DNA from 2 places in the Anaerobacillus sp. ABD4_527 genome. Region 2 is predicted to be linked to the other one. Evidence: predicted binding sites of a transcription regulator. Region 2 holds the regulator's gene; the other holds the start of a gene.

Region 1 (7,822 bases), on a different contig from region 2:
TGCAAAGGAAGGCTGGTCAGCAAGACCAACGATGCTTTCCACTACAGGCATATCGCGTTTTTTAAAGAAGGATAGTCCTACTTTACCAACTACGATGATGGCATACTCGTCTTTTGAGCTATGACGTTCATTGATCGTTCGATATACATGGCGTAGAACCGAGCTGTTGTATGCGCCCGCTAGACCACGGTCAGATGTGATAACAACATAACCTGTCTTCTTGACGTCACGACTTTCAAGCATCGGATGACTAGCGCCGCTTGACCCAGTAGCGATACTAGCTACAACATCTTGAATCTTTTCCATGTAAGGAACGAATGACTTTGCATTCATTTCTGCACGGTTAAGTTTCGCTGCTGAAACCATCTGCATCGCTTTTGTAATCTGCTTTGTCTTCTTAGTCGATGTAATTCTCGACTTAATATCGCGTAAAGATGCCACTCATTTTCACCACCTTTTAAGCTGGCCGCGGCGTTTCCGCCGCATCCCTCTTATTCAGAAACTGCGAAGCTCTTTTTGAATTCTTCGATTGCTGCGTTGAATTCTTTTTCGTCTGGAAGAGCTTTTGTTTCGCGAATTGTATTGAAAAGATCTTTCTTATTGTGTTCGATCCAAGTCATCATTTCTGATTCAAAACGCTGAATGTCTTCAACAGGAATATCATCAAGGAATCCGCGAGTCAATGCGTAAAGGATCGCAACCTGCTTCTCTACTGCTAGCGGCTTGTTAAGTCCCTGCTTCAGTACTTCAACTGTACGTGCACCACGGTTTAGCTTAGCCTGAGTCGCTTTATCAAGGTCAGAACCAAACTGAGCAAATGCTTCTAGTTCACGATAAGATGCAAGGTCAAGACGGAGTGTACCCGCAACCTTCTTCATCGCTTTAATCTGAGCGGATCCACCTACACGGGATACGGAAAGACCTGCGTTAACCGCCGGACGTACACCCGAGAAGAAGAGGTCAGATTGAAGGAAGATCTGTCCATCCGTGATGGAAATAACGTTTGTTGGGATATAAGCTGATACGTCACCAGCTTGCGTTTCAATAAATGGAAGGGCTGTTAGTGAGCCTCCTCCTTTTGCATCACTAAGCTTCGCTGCACGCTCAAGTAAGCGGGAGTGAAGATAGAATACATCCCCTGGATATGCTTCACGACCTGGAGGACGACGTAGCAATAGGGAAAGTTCACGGTATGCAGAAGCCTGCTTTGTTAAGTCATCGTATACAACAAGAACGTGCTTGCCGTTATACATGAAGTCTTCACCCATCGTTACACCAGCATATGGTGCTAGGAAAAGAAGTGGAGCCGGCTGAGATGCAGATGCCGTTACAACGATTGTGTAATCAAGTGCACCCTGCTTACGAAGTGTTTCAACAACACCACGAACCGTAGATTCTTTTTGCCCGATCGCAACATAGATACAGATCATGTCTTCTTCTTTTTGGTTAAGAATTGTATCGATCGCAATTGATGTCTTACCAGTCTGACGGTCACCGATGATCAACTCACGCTGTCCACGTCCGATTGGAATAAGAGAGTCAATCGCTTTGATTCCTGTTTGAAGAGGCTCATGTACGGATTTACGATCCATAACACCTGGAGCCGGACTTTCGATTGGGCGTGTTTTTGAAGTACCAAGTGGACCCTGTCCATCAACAGGCTGTCCAAGAGGGTTAACAACACGGCCAAGAAGCTCTTCACCAACTGGAACCTCCATAATACGGCCAGTACGACGAACTTCGTCACCTTCACGAATATCCGTGTAAGGTCCAAGAATAATGATACCTACGTTATTTTCTTCCAGGTTCTGAGCCATACCCATTACACCATTTGAAAATTCAACAAGTTCTCCTGCCATCACGTTATCAAGACCGTGGGCACGAGCGATACCGTCACCGATTTGGATTACGGTACCTACATCATCAACTTTAATATCAGCTTGATAATCTGAGATCTGTTGCTTTATCAGAGTACTGATTTCTTCAGCATTGATGCTCATGCATATTCACCCCTATCTTCTAGCCTTTCGCTGAAACTAATTGACGTTCCATGCGTTTAAGTTTACCGCTGATACTTCCATCAAAAATGCGATTTCCGACACGTACTTTGATACCACCGATCAAAGTTGGGTCGATCACGTTTTCGATTTGAAGTGTTTTCTTGCCTACCCGTTCTGCAAAAACTGCAGAGATCTTGTTCTGCTCTTCCTCTGAAAGAGGCATTACAGAATACACTTTAGCTGCAGCTGTTTGCTGCTGCTCATTTGCGAACATATGATAGTGGTTGATCAGATCGAAAACGATCGCGATACGATCACGTTCAACCAATGTGAGAAGCGTATTTAAAACTGGCGCTGAAAGTGACTTTCCAAAGCTGTTTTGGATGACTTCTTTCTTTTGCGCATTTGTAAACTTAGGATGTGCGAACACTTCCATCAAGTCGTCAGTTTCATTGAATACATCGTTAACGACTGCAAGCTCTTGCTTCACTTGCTCAACGGTTCCTTGCTCATGAGCAATTTCAAAAAGAGCGTTAGCATAACGTTTTGCGATTACTTCAAGGTCCCTGCTCATTTCTGACCGCCTGCCTGATAAAGGTAGTCATCGATCAGCTTCTGCTGTGAACGCTCGTCCAGTTCCTTCTCAACAACTTTGGAAGCGATCATTACAGATAGAGATGCAACCTGCTCGCGCAGTGATGCTACAGCAGTTTCACGTTCACGAGCGATGTCAGCTGTTGCTGCTTCTTTCAAGCGTTCAGCCTCAAGACGTGCTGCTTCAATCATTTCCTGACCTTTTTGGTCAGCCATTTTCTTTTGGTTCTCAAGCATAGTTTGCGCTTCTTGACGAACACGCTTCATTTCTTCGCGCTGTTCATTTAAGTAAGCTTCAGCTTCTTTACGGTTCTTTTCAGCAGATTCGATTTCATTAGCGATATGCTGCTCTCGTTCTTTCATGATACCCATCAACGGGCCCCAAGCGAACTTTTTCAATAGAGCAAGAAGCACGATAAATGCGAAAAGCTGATAAAGGATATCACCAGCGTGAATCCCTGTGCCAGCTCCAAGAATTAGACTGTTGAACAACGTGTTCACTCCCTTCAGAGATCATACAAAACGAATGGCGAAGGTTTCATTTCGAAACTTTCTCCGCCATCATGAAACGTTACGATTTTTCTATAAAGTTTCGTAAGTAATTATTGACCCATTACGATAAATGCGATTACTACACCGATGATCGGAAGTGCCTCAACTAGTGCGATACCGATGAACATTGTAGTTTGAAGAGTACCTCTAAGTTCTGGTTGACGAGCGATTCCCTCTACTGTACGTCCTACGATAAGACCGTTACCAATACCGGCACCTACTGCCGCTAGACCTACTGCAATTGCAGCTGCGATTAAACCCATGCTAAATTTCCTCCTTAATATTCATAAAAATAGATTTTTTATATAATGAAAAGTTCATTAATACTGTTTTTTAGTGGTCGTCTGCCACTTTGTGTGCCATGTAAACCATGGTTAGCATTACAAAGATAAACGCCTGAATTGTACCGACAAAGATACTGAATCCTTGCCATGCGAGCATAGGAAGAAAGGCTCCAAGCGCTCCGCCGATTCCTGCAGCTCCAAGTCCAGCTAGGAGTCCAAGCAAGATCTCACCGGCAAAAATGTTTCCGTAAAGACGAAGACCAAGCGTCAATGTGTTTGAAAATTCCTCGATTAACTTGAAAGGAAATAGGAATTTCATTGGGGTAAAGAATCCTTTACCGTATTCCTTTGCACCTTTCATTTTCACACCGTAATAGTGTGTGAGCACCACGACCATCGTTGCTAGTGTCAGCGTGATCGTCGGGTCTGCAGTTGGAGACTTCCACCATAGTTCGTCATTAAACGAAATGGCGAATGGAAGACCAAGCATGTTTGAGACGAAGATATACATGAGTAGCGTCATCCCAAGAAACAAGAATCGTCCTCCTGTTTGCCAGTCCATGGTGCTTGAGATCAGACCTTTCACAAAGTCCATCACCCACTCGATAAAGTTCTGCAAACCAGTTGGTCGCATTGCTAGTGAGCGAGTTGCTACAACTGCAAGGATGAAAACGATAGCGGATGCGATCGTGATCATGAGTACATTGGAAAGATTAAAAGTAATGCCTAATATTTCGCCAGTTGTAGGTGCATTATGTTCCAACAGCTTTTCACCTCTCTTCCTACTTAAAGCGTATTTGAAGTATTGAATCTATGAGAATGATAATGTAGGTCACCATCAACCCAATTACCACACCTAGCAAGTTGAACAGTTCCGGATATCGAGTCGCGATTGCAACAGCTAGTCCAGCCACAGCTAACCTTGTTAAGAAGCCTAGAGATTTTGCTTTCTTCCCTTCTTCAGCAGCTTGTCCAAGTCGATTTATTTTACGGAACATGTTGAATAGGTTATAAATACTAAATATGGTTCCTAGTATTAACCCGAGGAATAATGCTTTGCTTGAGGTAACTCCCCAACCTAGAACGAAGATTGCGAGCAGATACAGGGTGTATTGTAAGTAGCGGCGGAAATGTTGTTTATATTCTGTCATTTAATCTTCCCCTGTAAACTTATGTAGAAGACGAACTAGTCCATATATTCCTCCACCGAGCCCTAATAGGAGTCCGATGACAAGAAAAAGTGGAAAAGTGTCGAAAAGGCTGTCCATCCATTTTCCAAGGAAGATCCCTGTGAGTATCGATCCGACAAGGTAAGACAGGATGGTTGAGTAAAGTGCCATCGCCTTCAAATGAAGCGCCCCTTTTCTGTTGAGGTTAGTTTAGGGAGAGATCGTCTCTCCTGCGCGGATGAAAACCTTATCACTATACCCTTTGTAAGGATACAATAGGCATCCAACCATGTCAATGTGTTTCAAGCAAATGGTGTGATGAACTTCACAAATCGAAATGCGTCCCAAAATCCCCATATACACAAGGATTATAACGCTTTCAAGTCTTCTGCGAAACCTTATATAGAAAAGAGGTAAAATTTAGCGGATAAACTCGAACAATATTGTCACTTTTTTTTCACATTTTATGTGAGTGGGACAGTTTTTAAAACAAAAACCGTTCTAATTAGAAGAGGGTTAGCTTGTAAGATTTTTATAATCTTTTCAGTTTGTGAATAGTACAGACCCCAACAAGATAAAGCGAAGCTAACCTTTCCTTCAACGTTCAAGTAACTACTTTTTACTTCTGTCACTAATTTGCTTTTAAAAGGACCGGGTTTGAGTGAAGTTTAGTGACATTGATTTGGAGGGGAAGGATGGTCGACTCCTGCGGAATGTGCGGGACGGGTCCGCAGGAGCGTTAGAGACGAGGAGGCTCCCTCTGCCCCGCGGAAAGCGAGCATCCTGGAGCGGAAGTCACTACATTTCTGATAGCAAAAGAAAAACCTCTCCATGTTGGAGAGGTTCTCGATTACTTCGTTCCATAAAGACGATCACCAGCGTCGCCTAGTCCAGGAACAATATATCCTTTTTCGTTTAGTTTTTCATCGAGACCAGCGATGAAAATGTCTACATCTGGATGAGCTTCTTGAAGAAGTTCAACACCTTCTGGAGCTGCGATCAAGCACATCATCTTGATGTTTTGTGCACCGCGCTTCTTGATCGAGTTGATCGCTTCAACAGCGGATCCGCCAGTAGCAAGCATCGGGTCGATCACGATGAATTCACGTTCCTCAATGTCTGCAGGGAGCTTTACGTAGTATTCAACCGGCTGAAGTGTTTCAGGGTCACGGTAAAGTCCAACGTGTCCTACTTTTGCAGCAGGAATAAGCTTAAGGATTCCGTCTGTCATACCGAGTCCAGCTCTTAGAATCGGAACAAGTCCGAGTTTTTTACCTGAAAGGACTTTCGATTTCGCTTCAGTTACAGGAGTCTTCACAATGACTTCCTCAGTTGGAAGTTCTCTCGTAATTTCATAAGCCATCAGAGCAGCAACTTCATCGACCAATTCACGAAATTCCTTAGTGCCTGTTTTCTCGTCTCGAATGTATGTAAGCTTATGCTGAATCAATGGATGATCGAACACGTATACTTTACCCATTTGTACAATCTCCCCTTCTCATTTTAGTATCGTTCCACAATCTTCTTCGCAATTTTACAGAAAAACGAGGACTTATTCAAGGTTTTCTAAGATGATAAAATATTCGCACTCATTGATCGAAAATAGGTCATATGCAATGCGAAGACAGTAAAAAAAGGCTATCGAATGTACTCGATAGCCCCTGGGTGTTTTCAATCTTTACTATTAATAGGAAAGATCTTCATACATTGGAAATTTATTTGTTAGATCAATGACACGCTGCTCCGCTTTCTTAAGCACAGCTTCGTCTTCAATGTTGTGAAGAACGTCGCTCATGATACTTGCGATTTCTTCCATTTCTTGCTCACCGAAGCCACGTGACGTAACTGCAGCCGTTCCGATACGGAGTCCGCTCGTTACGAAAGGACTTTGTGGATCGAACGGAATTGTATTTTTATTCGTAGTAATACCGATATCATCAAGCGCTTTTTCAGCAACTTTTCCAGTAATGTCTAAGCTTTGAAGGTCTAATAGTACGAGATGGTTATCCGTTCCATTTGAGACTAGGTTAATGCCTTCCTTTTCAAGAGAAGAAGCTAGTTTTCTAGCATTCTTGATGATGTTCTCAGAGTATTGCTTGAATTCATCAGATAGTGCTTCTCCAAAAGCCACTGCCTTTGCAGCGATCACGTGCATGAGAGGACCGCCTTGAAGACCTGGGAACATAGACTTATCGATCTTCTTCGCGAATTCTTCTTTACAAAGAATCATTCCACCGCGTGGACCGCGAAGCGTCTTGTGAGTCGTTGTTGTTACGAAATCTGCATATGGAACTGGATTAGGATGGTGTCCAGTTGCGACAAGGCCAGCAATGTGCGCCATATCGACCATCAAATAAGCATCTACTTCATCAGCGATCTCTCTAAAACGCTTGAAGTCGATCTCACGAGGGTATGCACTCGCACCTGCAACGATCAATTTCGGACGATGTTCTTTTGCTTTCTCAAGCACATCATCGTAATCGATGCGATGTGTCTCTTTATCTACACCGTATTCCACAAAATTATATTGAACACCACTGAAGTTTACAGGGCTTCCATGTGTGAGATGACCTCCGTGTGAAAGGTTCATACCAAGAACCGTATCTCCATGATTTAGAACAGTGAAGTACACGCCCATGTTTGCTTGTGCGCCAGAGTGAGGCTGTACGTTAACATGGTCTGCTCCAAATAACTGCTTCGCGCGATCTCTTGCGATGTTTTCAGCTACATCTACATATTCACAACCACCGTAGTAACGGCGCCCTGGGTAGCCTTCTGCATATTTGTTCGTTAGGACAGATCCTTGCGCTTTCATTACAGCTTCAGAAACAAAGTTCTCTGATGCAATTAGTTCAATTTTGCTACGTTGTCTACCTAGCTCGTCCTGAATTGCCTGAAATAACTCTTGATCATGCTTTGCTACTTGTTGCATTGATATCCCCTTTCTATCTCACACATATTTCTATCCTTATAATTTGAATAGTCGTGAATCAATCTCGCTTGCATTGTATCACAGATTTTGAAGACCGTATATTAAATCTCAAAATGTTTCGAATGTTCGCCTTTTCACTTACTGCTTTTGTACCTATTGCTGCTATAAGAAGGATATAGCCTTCTCCTGATCACTATTAATACCTCTTAGAAACAATGTTCATTCTTACTTGGATAAGATGCTCGTTCTCCCCCGATCAGCTTAGGACGAGATCTTGCCATCGTTAAGTGA
Region 2 (7,822 bases):
CAGGCAAGACAACTTTTACAAAGGGAATTGGAAAAGGTCTCGGTGTAAAGAAAATTGTAAATAGCCCTACGTTTACCATCATTAAGGAATACGAGGGGAATATTCCTCTTTATCATATGGATGCTTATCGATTAGAAGAAAGCGATGAGGATCTAGGATTTAGTGAATATTTTGAAGGCGAAGGTGTCACTGTAGTAGAATGGGCGAAATTTATACAGGACATGCTGCCAAAAGAACTATTACGTATCGAAATCTATCATCAAAGAGAATCAGAACGCAGATTGATATTAAGACCTTTCGGGGACTTTTATGAATCTGTTTGTAAGGAGTTGCAAGATGAGAGTACTAGCCATTGATTCATCTAACTATGTGATGGGTGTCGCTGTCATGGTAGATGATATTATCGTAGGCGAACTGATTACAAACTTAAAGAAGAATCACTCGATTCGACTGATGCCAGCGATCGAAGAGTTATTAGAAGAGGTCGGGGTAAAGCCGAATGAGCTCGATCGAATTGTCGTTGCTGAAGGACCCGGCTCGTATACTGGACTTCGAATTGGCGTGAGTATTGCGAAAACGTTAGCTTGGACGTTAAATATACCGCTTGTAGGCGTATCGAGTCTCCAAGTTCTCGCGCAAAGCGGACGCTATTTTGACGGGGCGATCGTGCCATTCTTCGATGCGAGAAGAGGACAAGTCTATAATGGGGTATTCGAGAAAGGCATGCCACATCCTGTAAGAAAGAGTGACGATCAGATCGTATTGTTTGAAGAGTGGCTTAAAATAAATAAAGAAAGCCATGATCAGTTCCTATTCATTAGCAACGATTTATCGAATCACAAAGAAACGATTGAAAGTATACTTGGTGATAAAGCAATCTTTGCACCTGTTAGTAGTACCAATGCTCGTCCATCCGAGCTTGCTGTGCTAGGAGCGAAGAAGGAACCGGTTGAGGATGTACACGCGTTTAAACCGAATTATGTAAGGATGGCAGAGGCGGAAGCTAAATGGCTCGCTTCGCAGGAAAAGTAGGGGATTCGTAATGGAAAAGACGATATCGTTTCGTTCGATGACTGTGAAAGATATTGAAGCTGTCATGGAGATTGAGAAAGCAACGTTTCCAACGCCGTGGAGTCGATCTGCTTTTTACAATGAAGTCGTTGTAAATCAGTTTGCTACTTACCTTTTACTCGAAGTCGGTGAAGAAATCGCTGGGTACTGCGGCGTATGGGTAATTATTGATGAAGCCCATATTACGAACATCGCCCTCCATCCAGACTATAGAGGAATGAAGTTAGGCGAAGCGCTGATGAATAAAGCGATTCGTTTTGCGAAATCGCGAGGAGCGTTGACCATGACGCTTGAAGTTAGAGTGTCGAATACAGTTGCACAGAATTTATATAAGAAACTAGGTTTTGTAGAAGGAGGTATCCGCAAAGGTTATTATTCAGATAACCAGGAGGATGCACTAGTAATGTGGGTGAATTTAAATGGAAAATAAATCAGAAATCATACTAGGAATCGAAACAAGCTGCGATGAAACAGCGGTTTCCATCGTTAAAGGCGGAACAGAAGTTCTTTCTAACGTTGTGGCTTCACAAATTGAAAGTCATAAGCGTTTTGGTGGTGTCGTACCTGAGATCGCTTCTCGTCATCATGTAGAGGAAATGACGGTTATCTTAGAAGAAGCACTTCGTGAAGCTGAAGTGACGATGGACGATATCGACGCGATCGCCGTTACGGAAGGACCAGGATTAGTAGGAGCCTTGTTAATTGGAGTGAACACAGCCAAAGCATTAGCGTTTGCTCATCAAAAGCCTCTGATTGGAACCCATCATATCGCCGGGCATATTTATGCGAATCAGCTTGTTTCTGAGCTTAAGTATCCATTGCTATCTCTCGTTGTCTCAGGAGGGCATACAGAGCTTGTTTATATGGAATCTGAAGGAGAGTTCACGTTGATAGGAGAAACGCGTGATGACGCTGCAGGAGAAGCCTATGATAAAGTGGCGAGAACGTTGAAGCTGCCATACCCAGGTGGACCGCATATCGATCGTCTTGCACAAGAAGGCACGGAGTCCGTACCGCTTCCTCGTGCATGGCTTGAGAAAGGGTCTTATGATTTCAGCTTTAGTGGATTGAAATCTGCCGTAATCAACACCGTTCATAACGCAAAGCAGCGTAATGAGGAGATCAAGCCTGAAGATCTAGCGGCAAGCTTTCAAGCAGCCGTAGTCGATGTCCTCGTAACGAAAACGAAGCGAGCGGCTGAAGAATATGATGTGAAACAAGTGCTACTTGCTGGGGGAGTTGCGGCAAACAAAGGTCTCCGAACGGCATTAAAAGAAGCCTTTAAGGATTCAGAGATCGAGTTGATTATTCCACCTCTTCATTATTGTACAGATAATGCTGCGATGATTGCTGCAGCAGGTACCATTTCCTATCGAAAAGGGAAGCGTTCTTCCTTACACCTTAATGCAAATCCGGGATTAGAACTGGGAATCTAGTCCCGGTTTTTTTGTTTCTAATTATCCACAAGCGGTGAATATTGTGGACATATTGACCTAGATACGAAATAAAAGGCATTTTTACTGTGGGTAAAAATTTGTGGATAACTATTCGTTTGCATGTGGATAATGTTGATAAATTTGAAATATCTCGTTAAATAAACACACATTCTGTGTATAAGTATGTGGATTGTGTGAATATGTCGGAAAATTTTCTATCTAAAGAAAAAACAGTCCACTGTGGACTGTTTACGCTTCTTGGAGTTCTCCCCATTCTTCCATAAGTTCTTCTGTTCTCGTTCTTAGTTTATCGAGCTCTTCATTTAAGACCATTACCTTTTCATGATCTTCAAACACTTCAGGAATACAAAGTTCTGCTTCAATTTCATCGATTTTAGCTTCTGCCGCATCAATTTCTTTTTCAATTTCATCGATTCGTCTTAAGATTTGTCTTTCCTGGCGTTTTGCTTCTTTATCTTGTTGAAAACTAGATTTCCCTGATACTTCAGGCTCACTCGATTGTTCCTGCTGTTCAAGAGCGGCCAGTTCAGCGAGCTCTTGTTTCTTTTCTACGTAGTAATCATAGTCACCGAGGTATGATGTGACACCTTCAGTGGATAACTCAAGAACACGAGTGGCGATTCGATTAATAAAGTACCGATCGTGTGAAACAAACAAGATTGTTCCAGGGAACTGGATCAGCGCTTCTTCTAATATTTCTTTACTATCTAAATCAAGGTGGTTCGTCGGTTCGTCGAGTATCAGGAGGTTTGACCTTCGCATCATCAGTTTAGAGAGCGCGAGTCTTCCTTTTTCTCCACCACTTAGTTCTGAGACGATTTTCAACACATCGTCTCCACTGAAAAGGAAGCGGCCTAATACGGCACGGATATCCTTTTCATCTGTTAATGGAAAGTCATCCCATAATTCGTTAAGGACAGTTTTATTTGATGTGAGATTCGTTTGCTCTTGATCATAGAACCCGATCTGAACATTACTTCCGAAGTTTAAATCTCCGCCTAGTAGGGTTTTTCCTGAGACGATCGCCTGCAGGAGCGTCGATTTTCCGATTCCGTTCGGACCAACGAGCGCAACGCTTTCCTGGCGTTTCAAGTCGAACGTAAGCTGATCGTTGATCACCGTACCCGGGTAGCCGATCGATAACTCCCTCACACTCAGTACATCGTTCCCTGTTTGCTTGTCGATCGTAAACGAAATGTTGGCTGATTTCTCATCGCCTTTTGGCTTATCGATCCTCTCCATCTTTTCAAGCTGCTTTCTTCTACTTTGAGCACGCTTTGTCGTAGAGGCGCGGACGATGTTTTTCTGAACAAAGTCTTCTAGTTTTGCGATTTCCTTTTGCTGCTTCTCAAACTCTTTAAGCTGCTGTTCATAGCGCCGATCTTTCTCTTCTAAATAGAAGCTATAATTTCCTTCGAATCGTTCTGCGCGGTTTCTCGAGATTTCATACACCTTGTTCACGATTTTATCGAGAAAATAACGGTCGTGCGAAACGATGAGGATGGCACCTGTGTAGCCTGTTAAATAACCTTCGAGCCATGTGAGTGTTTGGATATCAAGATGGTTTGTCGGCTCATCGAGTATGAGTAGCTCAGGTTTTGTAAGTAAGAGTTTACCGAGCGCAAGGCGCGTCTTTTGCCCTCCGCTTAGACTAGAAATCGGTGTTTTATAATCGAAATCTTTGAAGTTAAGCCCGTGAAGGACCGTACGAATATCCGCTTCGTATTTGTAGCCGCCTTTGTCTTTGAAAGCGACCTGAAGCTGGTCATATTCTTTCATGATACGCTGGTATTCCTGCTCATTTTCATAGATAGATGGGTCGCCCATCTTCTCTTCGTACCGTCGAAGTTCTTTTTCCATACGACGTAGTTCTTCAAAGACGCTAAGCATTTCATCCCAGATCGATAGGTTCGATTCGAGACCCGTGTCCTGAGCCATGTATCCGATCCGTACATCTTTCGGTTTGATGATATCTCCTGAATCATAGGAGAGCTGCCCTGTGATGAGTTTTAGAAGAGTAGACTTTCCGGCACCGTTTCGACCAACGAGTGCCACACGGTCTCTCGATTGTACTTCTAGCTTAATATTAGATAAAATAGGGTCAGCACCAAATGATTTTGATACGCCATTTACTTGTAGTGCGATCATTGTTTCTTCACCTCGAATTTCTCTCTTCTCGTTGTATGTTGAATCGAGCGATTTGCTTGATCTACCATTCGATTACGTTCCTTTAAGTTTATCGTAGTGAGGACAAGGTGGGCAACTACAGGAATGTTCATTAAATGGTAATAAAAATTCTTGTTAAAAAACAGCAAAAAGGATAGAAATGGTGTATAGTCACAAGTAGCAGCATTCCATTTAACCTTCTATCATCTATAGAAGAAAGGGGCAGCCATGAGTTCATTTACTCATTTTAATAAAGAAGGCCGCGCACAGATGGTCGATATTACAGAGAAAACTCCGACTGCTCGTACAGCGGTTGCCAAAACGAGCGTGAAGGTTAGTGAAGAAATTTATACTGGTATCAAAGACGGAAATATGAAGAAAGGCGATGTGCTTCAAGTCGCCCAAATTGCCGGGATTATGGCAGCAAAAAAAACGTCTGATCTCATCCCTATGTGTCATCCGATAGCGCTTTCTGGCGTTGACCTTCATTTCGACTGGGAAGTGAGCGCTTCCTTTTATGAGCTTACAATTGAAGCTCATGTGAAAACAAAAGGAAGTACCGGAGTAGAAATGGAAGCGCTGACGGCAGCATCAGCGGCGGCATTAACCGTGTACGATATGTGCAAAGCGCTGGATAAAGGCATCGTTATCGGGGAAACCTATCTCCTTACAAAAACAGGGGGGAAAAGCGGGGATTACAAGCGCGAGTAGGACAACCATAGATTGAGCGCGGAGGTCAATGTGGAGGGTGTTTATGGATATTGATCAAACAAAAATTCCGCAAGCGACAGCAAAACGACTGCCGCTCTATTATCGCTATTTAAAAAATCTTAGTGCATCTGGTAAACAGCGGGTAAGTTCTGCTGAATTGAGCGATGCGATAAAGGTAGATTCTGCTACCATACGAAGAGATTTTAGTTATTTCGGTGCTCTTGGTAAAAAAGGGTATGGGTATAATGTTCATTATCTGTTATCTTTCTTTAGTAAGACCCTAGATCAAGATGAAACGACCAGGGTAGCTCTCGTAGGAGTAGGTAACCTTGGGACAGCGTTTCTGCACTACAATTTCATTAAGAATAACAATACGAAGATCGAACTGGCATTTGATGCGGATGCAGAAAAAGTAAACCAAGAAATCGGTGGTATTCCGGTCTACCATATCGATCAGTTTAAAGAACAGGTAAAGAAGAACGACATCTCAGTCGTTATCCTTACAGTACCCGTTCATGCTGCTCAGTCGATTGCAGATCAGATGGACGAGGCTGGAATTAAAGGGATCCTGAACTTTACGCCAGCACGTTTGACCGTACCAGATCATATTCGAGTGCATCATATTGACCTGGCAGTTGAACTGCAGGCTCTCGTGTATTTTATGAAGCATTACCCGGTATAAACTTATAATCTTAAGGAGGTGACACGCATGGGAATGGGTGGCGCAAGTATCGCTCTAGTTGCAGTTGTTGCTTTGATCATTTTTGGACCTAAGAAACTACCTGAGCTTGGTAAAGCAGCAGGTAACACACTTCGTGAGTTCAAGAACGCAACAAAAGGTCTAGCAGATGACGACGATGATACGAACGATAAGAAAAAAAACGAACAGTAATCGGTTAGGACGGATAGGGAATGGATGAACAAAAACAATCCATCTATGATCACATAGAAGAATTAAGAAAACGAATCATCATCACAGTCGTCGTCTTAATTCTCTCCTTTATTGCGGGACTATTCATCGCAAAGCCGGTCATCGTCTTTCTCCAGAATGCTCCTGAAGCACAGGGGATTCCGATGAACGCTTTTACATTAACAGACCCGTTAAAGGTTTATTTCAGCTTTGCGTTCCTGGTTGCTTTCATTATGACATCGCCCATCGCTCTCTATCAGCTATGGGCTTTTGTTTCGCCAGGACTTTATGATAATGAACGGAAAGTAACGTTATCGTATATCCCAGCAGTCTTTCTCCTCTTTCTTGGAGGAGTTTCATTTTCATATTTCGTCCTGTTTCCTTTTGTCATCGACTTTGTCGGTAATTTGGCAGAAAGCCTCAACATTCAGGAAATGTACGGCGCAAATCAATACTTCACTTTCTTGTTTCAGTTAACGTTACCATTTGGCTTTGTGTTTCAGCTGCCTGTGATCGTTCTTTTCTTCACGAGACTCGGAATTTTAAATCCTGCCATGCTTGTACAGATTAGGAGATACGCGTATTTTGGACTCCTCGTCATAGCGGGTATGATCACACCGCCTGAAATTATTTCACACCTAATGGTTTCGGTACCACTGTTTTTACTATATGAATTCAGCATTCTTGTGTCTCGCTATGGTTATAGAAAGAGACTACAAGCAGAGGCGAAGCGTCAATTGGAAGAACAGGAAGAAGAAGCATAACAAAAGCGATAGGATAGCCCTATCGCTTTTTGTTTTGATCTTTTTTCTTCAGTTGATTGATTTTCTTTTTAAGTAAAAAGAAGCGAATGGAGTAAGCGAAATCAACTGTGGCGAGCACCATCAGTAGTATCGTCCAAAGGCTCCACATATCTGCATCAGAACGGGCGCTTTGAATCGCAAGGTACGTGAAGATCGAACCGAGCCCTGCGTAGAAAAACCCCATTAGAGTTGGTGAAAATCTCATGTAAGTACTCCTCCAATAAATGACTGCATTTGTTCCGCTTTCTTCTGTAGTTCTGCTAGATCATCTGCAAAGAAGATGTTGATTAAGACAACGATCGTATTCATCGTCATATGAGCGACAATCGGTACGATCAACCGCTTCGTTTTCACATATAGAAACGCGAACGTAAGTCCCATCGCAGTATAAACAAGGATGTGGTCGAAATCCAAATGGATGGCTGCAAAGATAACCGAACTCGCGATTCCAGCGATCCAAAAGTTAAACCGTGTATAGAGTGCCCCGAAAATCACTTTTCTAAAGACGATCTCTTCAAGAATTGGGCCAATGATCGCTATTACAAGGATAAAGATCGGTGATGCTTTCGCAACATCCATCAGCATCTCTGTATTTTCTGATCCAGGTTCGATTCCGAATAAATTGACCTCGATCATCGCTGCGATAATTTGAGCAAAGTAAGCCATGAAGATACCAAGAATGCTCCAGCTTACCGCTTTCCCTG

The links. Region 2 encodes Rex, which represses fermentation and respiration genes when NADH is low (regulators of the CRP and FNR family bind a similar motif). Its sites were predicted from a motif close to TTGTGAAATATTTCACAA; they were not measured.
Region 1: ACXAHI_RS11420 (AtpZ/AtpI family protein) is a predicted target of Rex. The motif match lies at 4,913-4,930, and genes of this name have one in related genera.

The regions. Positions count from the first base shown of each region.
Region 1 covers NZ_JBSWXZ010000001.1:2,220,800-2,228,621, forward strand. The annotation lists gene ACXAHI_RS11385 (F0F1 ATP synthase subunit gamma) at 1-441, opposite strand, end outside; gene atpA (F0F1 ATP synthase subunit alpha) at 492-2,000, opposite strand; gene ACXAHI_RS11395 (F0F1 ATP synthase subunit delta) at 2,020-2,574, opposite strand; gene atpF (F0F1 ATP synthase subunit B) at 2,571-3,086, opposite strand; gene atpE (F0F1 ATP synthase subunit C) at 3,197-3,409, opposite strand; gene atpB (F0F1 ATP synthase subunit A) at 3,480-4,193, opposite strand; gene ACXAHI_RS11415 (ATP synthase subunit I) at 4,213-4,581, opposite strand; gene ACXAHI_RS11420 (AtpZ/AtpI family protein) at 4,582-4,770, opposite strand; gene upp (uracil phosphoribosyltransferase) at 5,450-6,079, opposite strand; gene glyA (serine hydroxymethyltransferase) at 6,284-7,531, opposite strand; gene ACXAHI_RS11435 (TIGR01440 family protein) at 7,738-7,822, opposite strand, start outside.
Region 2 covers NZ_JBSWXZ010000010.1:3,634-11,455, forward strand. The annotation lists gene tsaE (tRNA (adenosine(37)-N6)-threonylcarbamoyltransferase complex ATPase subunit type 1 TsaE) at 1-356, shown strand, start outside; gene tsaB (tRNA (adenosine(37)-N6)-threonylcarbamoyltransferase complex dimerization subunit type 1 TsaB) at 337-1,032, shown strand; gene rimI (ribosomal protein S18-alanine N-acetyltransferase) at 1,043-1,501, shown strand; gene tsaD (tRNA (adenosine(37)-N6)-threonylcarbamoyltransferase complex transferase subunit TsaD) at 1,491-2,507, shown strand; gene ACXAHI_RS20615 (ABC transporter ATP-binding protein) at 2,757-4,676, opposite strand; gene moaC (cyclic pyranopterin monophosphate synthase MoaC) at 4,923-5,405, shown strand; gene ACXAHI_RS20625 (redox-sensing transcriptional repressor Rex) at 5,449-6,087, shown strand; gene ACXAHI_RS20630 (twin-arginine translocase TatA/TatE family subunit) at 6,115-6,297, shown strand; gene tatC (twin-arginine translocase subunit TatC) at 6,318-7,079, shown strand; gene ACXAHI_RS20640 (YdiK family protein) at 7,099-7,323, opposite strand; gene ACXAHI_RS20645 (CPBP family intramembrane glutamic endopeptidase) at 7,320-7,822, opposite strand, start outside.